DNA from 3 places in the Paenibacillus sp. FSL R7-0179 genome. Region 3 is predicted to be linked to each of the others. Evidence: predicted binding sites of a transcription regulator. Region 3 holds the regulator's gene; each other region holds the start of a gene.
What was found. Region 3 encodes Rex, which represses fermentation and respiration genes when NADH is low (regulators of the CRP and FNR family bind a similar motif). Its sites were predicted from a motif close to TTGTGAAATATTTCACAA; they were not measured.
Positions count from the first base shown of each region.

Region 1 (3,785 bases), 240 kb from region 3:
TCCGTAAGATCCGCAGCCAAGTGTCAATGAAGGGATATTGGTGTTGTAAATATCGCCGATTGCGCCATGTGTAGATGGCGAGTTGACGAGAATACGTCCGGTCTGCAGACGGTTGGAGAACTTCATGATGACTTCTTCATTATTGGAATGGATAGCTGAGCTGTGGCCCATGCCGCCAAATTCAACGATTTGAGCTGCGCGTTCGATACCCTGGTCAGCATTCTTCACTTTGTAGCAAGCCAGAACCGGGCTCAGCTTCTCAGCAGACAATGGATATTTAGTACCTACGCCTTCAAGCTCAGCTACCAGGATCTTCGTTCCGGCCGGAACCTGAATGCCGCACATTTCAGCGATCTTCACAGCCGATTGGCCAACGATAGCCGGGTTAACCGCACATTTCTCTACGTTCATTGCGCCGCTGGTCAGCTTGGCAGCTTCTTCTTTGTTAACGAAGTAACAGCCGTTCGCAATCATTTTCTTCTTCACTTGATCGAAGATGGCTTCTTCAATGATGACTGCCTGCTCGGAAGCACAGATCATACCATTATCAAAAGTCTTCGACAGGATAAGGTCTGTTACAGCCTGATCAATGTCAGCACTCTTCTCAATGAAGGCAGGCACGTTACCAGGACCTACGCCGAGTGCCGGCTTGCCGCAGCTGTAAGCTGCCTTGACCATTGCCGATCCGCCGGTTGCCAGAATCAGTGCAACGTCCGGATTGTTCATCAATGCGTTTGTTTTGTCCATCGTAGGAAGCTCAATCCATTGGATGAAGTTCTCAGGTGCGCCGGCTGCTACGCCTGCATCATGCAGAATTTTGGCTGCTGCCGCACTGCACTCTTGCGCTGACGGGTGGAAACCGAATATAATAGGGTTACGTGTCTTAGCGGAAATCAAAGCTTTAAACATCGTGGTGGATGTTGGGTTGGTTACCGGTGTGATACCCATAATGATTCCGACTGGTTCAGCAATCTTCTGGAAGCTGTCATAAGCGTTATCCTCAATAACGCCTACAGTCTTGTCGTACTTAATTCCGTGCCAGATATATTCAGTGGAGAAGATGTTCTTCGTGATTTTGTCTTCGTATACTCCGCGTCCTGTTTCTTCAACTGCCAGTTTTGCCAGGTACATATGCTTGTCGAGTCCGGCCAGCGCCATTGCATGAACGATTGTGTTTGTCTGCTCTTGGTCCAGGCCCATGAACGCTTCGTGGGCTTTCTTTGCTTTATCCACCAAAACCTGAATATACTCTTCAGCGGTGGTTTGTTTCACTTGGGCGGCGACTTCGTTTTTAACTGCCATCTCCCTCGTCCTCCTGTCAATTTTTAGGTTGTTTCTTTCTATACATTTATCTTAGCACATCCTTTTCACCTTGTATAGTGAAATCTTTCACAAAGTTTAAAGTTTTTTTTGAGTTGTTTTCAAAGCGCTTTCATTCGATCATTTACCGGTATCTTTTCCATATTATATGTATTATTTAATTAATATTTGTCTAATCTGCGAACGCAATACGGCCAGTTGTAGCGTTGATGACCCATCTCAACCTTATGAAGCCGGGTGGGTTTCAGTAATTCTGCTCATGAATGCCAAGCCGTCACTTCGGCTCATCCGGCACTCTTCTATAGAATAACTCTGACAGGGTGAATATAAATATAAATCTCTTTATGTCCATTTGTATGGATTTTTTCTGCTAAATAAAAACCAGCCCACACAAACTTCCCGCGTTAGACTGGTTTTATAGTGTTTCATCCTGAGCATATTGCGCCGGACGGCTTATATTAGCTGTAAATCCCTCTAAAAACCGGAATTTCTTTCTCCATAATAAAATCATCCATGACGAATCCATTGCCGATATCCGCCATTTGCTCCCGTAGGATACGGAAGCCTTTTTTCTTATATACCACAATACTGGATTCGTTGTCACGATTGACTGTCAGCCAGATATGAGTCAGATTACGGTCCTCACACAGCTTCTCCAGGAAGGCCAACGCTTGACTGGCATAGCTGCGCCCCCTGTACTCCTTGCCGATATAGAACTTACTCAAAAAGAGCTTGCCATCTTCTTCTCTGGCCGACATATATCCGGCAATAGAGCCATCGCCATTATGGATCAAGTAATATTCGTAGCCCTGATGATGGATTTGATCCGTTATCGCGGGAGCCGATTGGAACTTTTCAATCATGTAATCAATCTGCTCGATGGTAATAATGGAGACATAATATTCTTGCCATATTTCTGCAGCCAATCGGGCAACCTCAGCGGTTTCTTCCGCTGTAGTCACTTGTAGAAATCTAAGCTCCATAATATGTACCCGCTTTTCCTGGGGCTCGGGTATACCCTTGCAATTGCAGCCATGAGCCACAGGCATCCGTCCAAGTCTTAGTGTGCGGCTCTTCAGGGGCTAGGCCCAGACCGTGTACGCCGTGTGCATAGATATGCAGATCGAATGGAACCTTATGACGGCTAAGCCCTGCAGCAAACAACAGGCTGTTCTCTACCGGGACATAATCATCATCCGAGGTATGCCAGAGGAACGTTGGCGGCGTGTCCGGGGTTACCTGGAACTCGCTGCTGAGCTTAAGCGACAACTCTGCACCGGGAACAGCTCCCAGCAGATTCTCCTTCGAGCCCTGATGTGTAACCCCTTCGGTCATCGAGATGACCGGGTAGCATAGAATCAGGCGGTCAGGACGGCTGGATAGCCGCTCCAATGGCTCCGGGTGATCAGGATTGCCCAGATCATAAGATACCCCGGCGGTAGAAGCGAGATGTCCACCTGCCGAGAAGCCCATAATGCCGAGACGGTCCGGGTCAATGCCGAATTCGTCCGCGCGGAAGCGGATCGTACGCAGCGCCCGTTGCGCATCCTGGAGCGCACTCGGGTATTGATAAGGCGCTACACGGTAGCGCAGTACGAAGGCGGAGATGCCCAGCGTATTCAGCCACTCCGCAACAGGACCGCCTTCATGGTCGGCTCGCATGGCGTACCCGCCTCCCGGACAGACCAGCACAGCAGCATTCCCCTTGCCTTCCACTAAATAAGGTGTAATCGCAGGCTGATCCTCTTCGCTGGTTCCCAGCGCTCCTGGCACCCCTTTAGGCCATAGCAACAACGTTTCCATTATCATCCCTCAAGCTTTCCTTCTATAAATAGAATAGATAATAGAGGAAAAAGTTCCTCAAGGGCCATTCTATCAAGCTCTTACAATTCATGCAATCCGGATATCACCAGATCCGCTGCAAGGCTGATGGATTGAACTTCAGGCATTTGTACGGACATCATTACCCTGCGGGAAACCAAAAAAGCAGCTCCCTCTCGAGAATTATCCAGAACAGAGGGGGAGCTGCTATAATATCCTATAACACAGGAACAGGAACTCTTTTCAGGGCAAAAACGTAAGCAATCTCACACAAATGAAGTGAAAATTATCACAATGTTAAAAATTCGACACTTTTAAGGGAAAATTTTTACCCATAAAGAGGAATTTCAAGGTATAATTAATTTAAAATTTACTGAAAAACTGAGGGAATAAAGGGGATGTCGATTATGATAAAGGAACATTATAATGTTATCGAAGCCCGCGGCAATACAAACTGTTTCTCCGAGCAGAACTTTAACCGCCTGCTGGTCACCATGAAGGAACGCGTAGTCCCTGAAGGATCACACCTGTTCTGGGAAGGCGATTTTTCGGATAAACTGTTTTATATCAAGCGTGGACGTGTGAAATTAACCAAATCTACAGACGAAGGCAAAGAACTGATTCTGTATATGTATCAGGCCGGC
Region 1 is NZ_JBBOCC010000001.1:3,502,711-3,506,495, reverse strand. It holds gene adhE (bifunctional acetaldehyde-CoA/alcohol dehydrogenase) at 1-1,302, opposite strand, end outside; gene MKX63_RS15310 (GNAT family N-acetyltransferase) at 1,779-2,303, opposite strand; gene MKX63_RS15305 (alpha/beta hydrolase) at 2,293-3,123, opposite strand; gene MKX63_RS15300 (Crp/Fnr family transcriptional regulator) at 3,549-3,785, shown strand, end outside.
Region 1: a site for Rex is predicted at 1,378-1,395, ahead of adhE (bifunctional acetaldehyde-CoA/alcohol dehydrogenase). Genes of this name have one in related genera too.

Region 2 (3,785 bases), 260 kb from region 3:
ACCGTTGTGCCGGTATGCAGTGTAATATGATTATCTTCATACCACCCGAGATCATTGAGAATGATGTCTTCAATCGTTTTGCTGCCTTCAAGTACATAGGACAACATAATCCGGTTATAGTTGGGATGCGGCTCACTGCCGAAGACAGTAATATCATAAGCGCCGCCCAGCTTCAGAATCTGCTCAATAGTGCCTACTCCCGCCATGCCATTCCCAATCAGCACTAACTTTTCTCTTTCCGCTGCCACTGGTAGACCCTCCTTCTGAAACTCTGATTTCTTCAATAACTTTACCTGATAGAGAAATTATACTGTCCCCCATTCCATGGCAAGTGTGACCACAGTCACACCTTATGTGAATTTTTTCACACAAGTGGAGGCGAGTTCGCAGTCCTTATGCTGGACAACTTATGGCGTGAAGCATAGAGATTTATTATTCAAAAAAACGGATACCCATGCAGTTTCGCACAGATATCCGTTCATCGGGTACACACTCTCACTCATTTACTTCATTCGCTTATTTCAGTACCAGAGAAATCTCCAGCTTGTCCTGCGGACTGAGCTTCATGTCCACACCATTGCCGAGCAGCCCTTTGTCGTTGACCTTCAGTCTCCATTCCTCGCTGCTGAGCGGGGTATATTCCATTACAGTAAGAACGGTACGGTTATCCTCAGCAAGCCGGACCATACCGCTATTCTTGAGCAGTCCCTTGACGGACATATCCTGCATGAAAGAAAGCACATGCGAATGTGTCAGCTCCGGCTGCTCACTCCCCCCGTTCACCGTGATGATGACAGGCTGAAACAGCTTTCCGGTTCCGGCAGGCCCTGCTGACATCGTAATGGCTGAACCCGGTTCCAGGGCCGTATTCAGCTCTTGAACCTTCTTGCCGTTCACCTGAATCTCCCAGCTCATATCCTCACCCAGGGAGACCTTGTTCACCTCAAGAATACTAGTTCCATCCGCTGAAAAAGTAACAACGCCGCTCTTCTTGAACAGCTCTATTAATGAATTTCCGGGTACGTAAGCTTCGTTAAGCAATCTGGCCGAGCTCCCGGCCATTTCGCTGTCCCCTACCTTAACCGAAAAGGTTAATCCCTGGCCCCCGTTACTGCTGCCGCCATTCCCTGATCCCAAGCCACAACCGCTTGCCGCGGCCAGCAAGAGAAGGCACAGCATTAAGCGAATCCATTTCGTGGACATCCCACGGCACCGCCTTCATATGTATTTTCCCAGACTCTTTAAGGATAACGCATAGAGGAAGGGTTCTCAAATCATTTCTCCCGGTATATAAAGTAAAAAGCCCCCGAAGGGACTTTTACCTTGCAGCAGATTCTATTGATAACGCAGGAACAGAATGTTGTTCTCCAGATGCACATGCTCAAAGGTCATGCCTTCCAGCTCTTCAAGACGGGCATAGGTCAGACGATAAGTCGTGCAGGCATGTGCGGGCGGTGTGTAGTCATTAGTAACTCTGCGCAGCTCACGCAGAATCTCTCCGGCCCCGTCATGCTCGGCTTCCAGATTATGCAGCAATCCGCGCAGCTCAGCAAGTCCTTCTTCGCTCGGGTTCTGAGTGTAAGCCAGCATCTTAGGGAATTCGCTCTCTTCTTCCTTCGCCGTATGCTGCAGCAGCTCTTCACGCAGCATATTGAACAGGCGGTGCATTTCTCCCAGATGCGGTGAATCCTCACCGTGAACGCGGAACACCTTGGTTACATTCTGGCTGATTAGCGGAAGCTCTTCACGCAGGTAACGGTGATGCTTGTTCACAATATAATCCACCAGCTCCTCTGACGAAGCCTCGTTCCATGAGGTATCCTCTTCCAGCACCGGATGCTGTTCCTGCAGCTTGTTCAGCTCCTGTACCATTGCTGCCGGATCAAGACCCTTCTCGGCCGCAGCTTCAGCCAGCGGCTTGGCACCTCCGCAGCAGAAATCGATCCGCTGTGCTTTGAAATAATCTGCAGCTTTGGGGAACTGCAGGACAATATCTCTGACCATTGCTTCCGGGGTGAACCCGGGATGAATTGTTGTATCGTTTAATTGATTGGACGCCATGTTGGCCCCTCCTCAGGTTAAGATGTAGGTTTGTGCTGCTTTTCACTTCTACACCTTATCACTGGCCTTTGGCCAAACTTGTGATTGTACGCACTGAATATAACAAATTTTAATGAACGTGAAATTTCAGTATCCCAATGTTAAATATACTAGACATTTTGTTTTATATATTTTACAATATGCGTGAGGTGAGGGAATGGGGAAAAACTTAAGGCTCAAAGCCTCCAGAGCGGCAAAAGACATGTCGCAAAAACAACTCGCAGATGCCGTGGGGGTCACAAGGCAGACGATTATCGCGATTGAGAACGGTGATTACAACCCCACCCTGAGGCTGTGCATTGACATTTGTGAAACACTTGGGAAGACGCTGGATCAACTATTTTGGGAGGGAACGAAGGATGAGCAGAACGAACCTGGATGAGAGACAACTGCAGAAGCGTCACAAGGCGGGGAATCAGGCATTTCTTTTGATGGCATTCTTGTTGCTGGCAGACATGGGGCTGCAAAACTACGGAATGAAGTGGCTGGAGTATCCGCTTAGCAATTACACAATCTTCATGCTGGGTGTGGGTTCCTATCTGGTACGGCTGATCTGGAGCGGTGCGTATGTAGGACCTGACGGCAGGCAGAGCGGAATAGGCGGGAAAAGCATAGCCGGTGCAGTACTGGCCATTGTGGTGGCGGCCTGTATTCTTATTGTTACCTTCGTGAATCCAACCGCCCAATCCGCAGCTAACGGCGGTGCGAACGGGACGGTAATACTAATCATTTCTGTTACAGCAGGACTGGTCATCTTAAGCACTGTGTACTTGATCCGGCGTAGGAATAACCGGGCGGAGTAGAGCGGTTAATATCAGGAAATCCAAACTGGGCAGCGGCCGGAAGTCCAAATGTTCACCGCAGTGACGACCTCGCTTCAAGTTCAACTCTTTTTTCGAGTTTACCTTGTTTATTGAACCGTCGCCTGCATATAAGTCCGCTTGCCCTGCGCATCCTTCAGGTAAGGGCCAAGTCCGGCGAACCGTGAATGATCCACATATACACCCGTCATCCATCTGCCTTCGGTCAGGCCGCCGTTCCACTGCAGCACCAGATCGGGGGCAGAGATCCATTCCTGATACACTCTGATGTTCTTGTCCTTATATTCTTTGGCTGGCTTCTTCAATTCGATGAGCGGTGCCGGAGTCAGATAGGTTGGCACGAAGTATACAGAGATTAGCTCCATATCCTCCTCACTTAGAAAAGCCTCCTCCCCCAAGTAAGGCTGAAGCAGCCGGGTGTTCTCATACATAGACCAGATTACAGCTTGAAGTACCATGCTCTGACTAATTCCATTATGAAAAGTAAAACGGCGCTGAGCATTTGAGCCACTCCCTCCTCTTGCCGTTACAGGCTCCAGACAATGCCGTTCACAGCCGATGCATTTCCAGCCGGATGGGCCTTGAATCCATTTCTGAAACACACTCCCGCTGTCATTGTCCCCTTTATATAGAGAAGAAATGATCTCATAAGGCACACCGATCCATGCATCCCACAGAGAATCCGGGAGATGGTTATGAAGCATGAACAACACCTTGTCATAGATCAGCTGCACTTTAATCGAAGCAGTCTCCAGTTCGGCGACATCCTTTTTTCCATAGGTTATTTCCCGGGAAAACAAGGTGATGGTCATAGTCCTCGCCTCCTAAAAGTTGTGTAAGCCCTCCGCTTCCCTTCCATCAGCA
Region 2 is NZ_JBBOCC010000001.1:3,481,339-3,485,123, reverse strand. It holds gene nirB (nitrite reductase large subunit NirB) at 1-248, opposite strand, end outside; gene MKX63_RS15200 (hypothetical protein) at 517-1,137, opposite strand; gene ric (iron-sulfur cluster repair di-iron protein) at 1,336-2,031, opposite strand; gene MKX63_RS15190 (helix-turn-helix transcriptional regulator) at 2,258-2,482, shown strand; gene MKX63_RS15185 (DUF6773 family protein) at 2,460-2,903, shown strand; gene MKX63_RS15180 (hypothetical protein) at 3,011-3,733, opposite strand.
Region 2: a site for Rex is predicted at 2,092-2,109, ahead of ric (iron-sulfur cluster repair di-iron protein). Genes of this name have one in related genera too.

Region 3 (3,785 bases):
GCATCTTGGTATGCAGATGAAATATTTCACATTCGCCCATACCCTCACCCGTCTCTACAAGGATAGCCGGAGCGGGCAGCTGCCTGCCCTCCGTCAGAGTCTGCAGTCTTCAGGCAGTGAGCAGGCCTCCGAATGGAGCGGTGTGATCGACCGGATCTACCCCGATCTTCTGACGGTGAAGGAATCCTGGGATGCGCTCAGCGACCGGCTCTTCAGCCTGCTGCCCGAGCGCAGCGATGCCGGAGCCGGTGAAGCAGGCCAGCTGGTGGCGCGCCTGCAGCCGGGCAAGAAGCCGAAGGATTGGGAGGAGCTGGCCGCCCTTGAGAATACACTGAACCTCAGTCTAAGCGACATTATCCGCAAGGGTGACAAAATGCTCAGTGAGATGCGTGACACGGACAGCCAATCCTCCTCGGACAGTCTTGTGACTGATATCGGCGGGTTATTCAAGGATCTGGCATCCATTAGAGAGCAGATCCGCTTTTTCATGAGTCTGAACGATGAGAATATCGTGTATTGGCTGGAGGGAAGCGGTAATTATAAGGGGAAGTCTCTGCAAATGTATGCTGTTCCCGTTGATGTCAGTACCCAGCTCAGGGAGCTGTTCTTCGACAAGAAGAAGAGTATCATCCTGACCTCGGCCACCTTATCCGTGGATAAGTCCTTCCAGTTTATGATCGATAACCTGGGTCTTGGTGAAGCTGCGGAGCAGGGTCGTCTGATGACAGCGCTGCTTCCGTCACCGTTCAAATACAGGGAGCAGGCTCTGCTGGTTATTCCCCGCGACTTCCCGAGCGTCAAGGGAAGCATAGGGGATGCCCGCTTTGTGGACACCCTCGTTCACTCTCTTGCCGAGACTGCTGTAACCACGCGGGGGCGGATGCTGGTGTTGTTCACCTCCTATAAGATGCTTCGGCAGGTCTATGATCCGCTGAAGGAGGCGCTTGCCTCCCAGGATATCGCGGTGCTCGGACAAGGTGTGGAAGGCGGCAGCCGGAGCAAGCTGATCCGCCGCTTCCAGGACAGCCCGGCCTCGGTCCTGCTGGGTACCAGCAGTTTCTGGGAAGGGGTGGATATCCCCGGAGAAGCATTGACCTGTCTGGCGATTGTCAGACTGCCGTTCCAGCCGCCGAATCACCCGCTGGCAGAAGCGAAGTCGGAGCTGCTTCAGGCACAGAAGAAGAACCCGTTCATGAAGCTGTCCGTGCCGCAGGCTGTCATCCGCTTCAAGCAGGGCTTCGGGCGGCTGGTCCGCACGGCGCAGGACCGGGGCATCGTAATTGTGTACGATACCAGAGTCATTGAATCGCATTACGGAAAGTACTTCCTGTATTCACTCCCCGGTCCCAAGATGGAGCATATGCTCACCGAGCAGATGGTCCCGAGAATTGCCGAATGGCTGGAGGACGGCGGGGTTTCCTAATTCATCTGCTATTGCTATTATTAATAAGTCATGATAAACCTGAAGATCCGTTCCCGCCCTGTCCTGCCGCTCCGGCAGGCGGGGGGGCACGGTTGCTATAATTGTAAGGGTCTAACACAACTTTTAAGGAGGAGAATACATGAAATCGGATAAAATATCGGAGGCCGTCGTGCGCAGGCTCCCAGTGTACCTGCGTTTCCTGAACGATCTCCAAAAACGTGAAATTTCCACAGTCTCTTCTCAGGAGCTGGGCCAGAAGCTTGATCTGAATCCCGCCCAGATCCGTAAGGACCTCGCTTATTTCGGTGATTTCGGCCGAAAGGGCATCGGCTACGATGTATCCTATCTGATTGAGAAGATCCGCCATATTCTCAAGCTTGATCAGCAAATTAATGTTGCACTGGTTGGAGCCGGTAATCTCGGTCATGCCTTGTCTAACTATAACGCTTACTTGAAGGATACGATGAAGATTACTGCGATCTTCGATGCCTACCCGCCGAAGGTGGGCCAGCAGATCAACTCGCTGGTTGTGCAGCCGATGGAGGAGCTGAGCGATACCATCCGCTCCCAGGGCATCCGGATCGGGATTATTACCGTACCTGACAGCGAAGCCCAGAATGTAGCTGATATTCTTGTGGACTCCGGCATCGAGGCGATTCTGAACTTCGCACCGGTTATTCTCAAGACGCCTGCCAATATCCGGATTCATGCCGCAGATTTCACCACAGATCTGCAGAGCCTGGCCTATTATTTGCATGATGGAAAGGATGAGGCTGAAGATGAGCAGTAAGATCACGATAATCAAGAACGGGCACTTTCTGGTTCCGGGCAGCGATAAGCCGGTTCTGAGCGGGTATATGACCCTGGCGAATGATCTGATTACTTACATAGGTGAAGCTGAGCCGGTAGTGGAGGCTGGCGCCCAGGTCGTAGACGGCAGCCGTCTGCTGTTCATGCCGGGACTGGTCAATACCCATGGACATACGGCCATGTCGCTGCTGCGCGGATACGGCGATGATATGGTGCTTCAGACTTGGCTGCAGGAGAAGATGTGGCCGATGGAAGAGAAATTCACTGGTGATGATGTATATTGGGGAACCTCTTTGTCCGTGCTGGAAATGCTGAAGGGCGGCACAACCACCTTCCTCGATATGTATGATCATATGGACCGTGTTGCGGAAGTAACAGAGCAATCCGGTATTCGAGCGGTGCTAATGCGCGGCGTGATTGGGCTGTGTCCGGAAGAGGTGCAGCAGGCGAAGCTCGCTGAAGCGGTTGCTTTTGCCCGTAACTGGCACGGCAAGGCTGACGGCAGAATCACTACCATGCTCTCGCCGCACGCCCCGTACACCTGTCCTCCAGAGTTTTTCATGAAGTTCGTGGAGGCTGCGCATGATCTGGATCTGCCGATGCATACCCATATGTCCGAGACGCGCCATGAAGTGGAGCAGAACGTGGCCGACTACGGTCTTCGTCCAGTCGCGCATCTGGAGAAGCTGGGAATGTTCACCCGTCCTTCGCTCATTGCCCACGGGGTTCATCTGAACGATGAGGAGATCGGGATTCTGGCCCGCTATAATGTTGGTGTGTCGCATAATCCCGGCAGTAACCTGAAGCTGGCCAGCGGGGTTGCACGTGTTCCTGAGCTGCTGAGAGCCGGGGTTAAGGTCTCCCTGGGTACAGACGGCGCTGCTAGTAACAATAACCTGGATATGTTTGAAGAGATGAGGCTGGCGGCTCTGATCCATAAAGGCGTAAGCGGTGATCCTACAGCCGTACCGGCTCCTGAGGCGCTGCTGATGGCTACGGAGTACGGGGCGCAGTCTGTTTTCCTGAGCGGGGTAGGCCGGCTTGCAGCAGGGATGAAGGCCGACTTCATCGCGCTGGATATTGATCAGCCTCATCTGCTGCCGCATACCGATCTGCTCTCCCATGCCGTCTATTCGGCAAGCGCCAAGGATGTAGAGCATGTATGGGTGAACGGCCAGCAGGTAGTGAAGCATGGACAATGCCTGACACTGGATGAAGAAGCTATCCGCCGCAAAGCACAGGAGACGTTCGAGAGCCTGCTTAAACGGTAATTCAGGGGAACGGGAAAGGAAACAGTGTGGTGAAGAAGAAGAGGAGAAAATGGATCTGGCTGGGGATTACCGTGGTGCTGCTCCTTCTGTTCGGACTAAGCCAGTTCTATGCCTACATTATGAAGGACCAGTGGAACGAGCGGAGTGAAGCCAAGGAGCTGGCCCGGGCGCGAGCCGGACTGACAGAGGTAACCAAGGCCCAGAAATCCGTCTGGAATGACAATGAGATCTACTGGGTGCTGACCGGTAAAAATGAAGCGGGGACCGAGCTGATGGTGTGG
Region 3 is NZ_JBBOCC010000001.1:3,745,001-3,748,785, forward strand. It holds gene dinG (ATP-dependent DNA helicase DinG) at 1-1,423, shown strand, start outside; gene MKX63_RS16510 (redox-sensing transcriptional repressor Rex) at 1,563-2,213, shown strand; gene MKX63_RS16515 (amidohydrolase) at 2,203-3,504, shown strand; gene MKX63_RS16520 (cell wall elongation regulator TseB-like domain-containing protein) at 3,534-3,785, shown strand, end outside.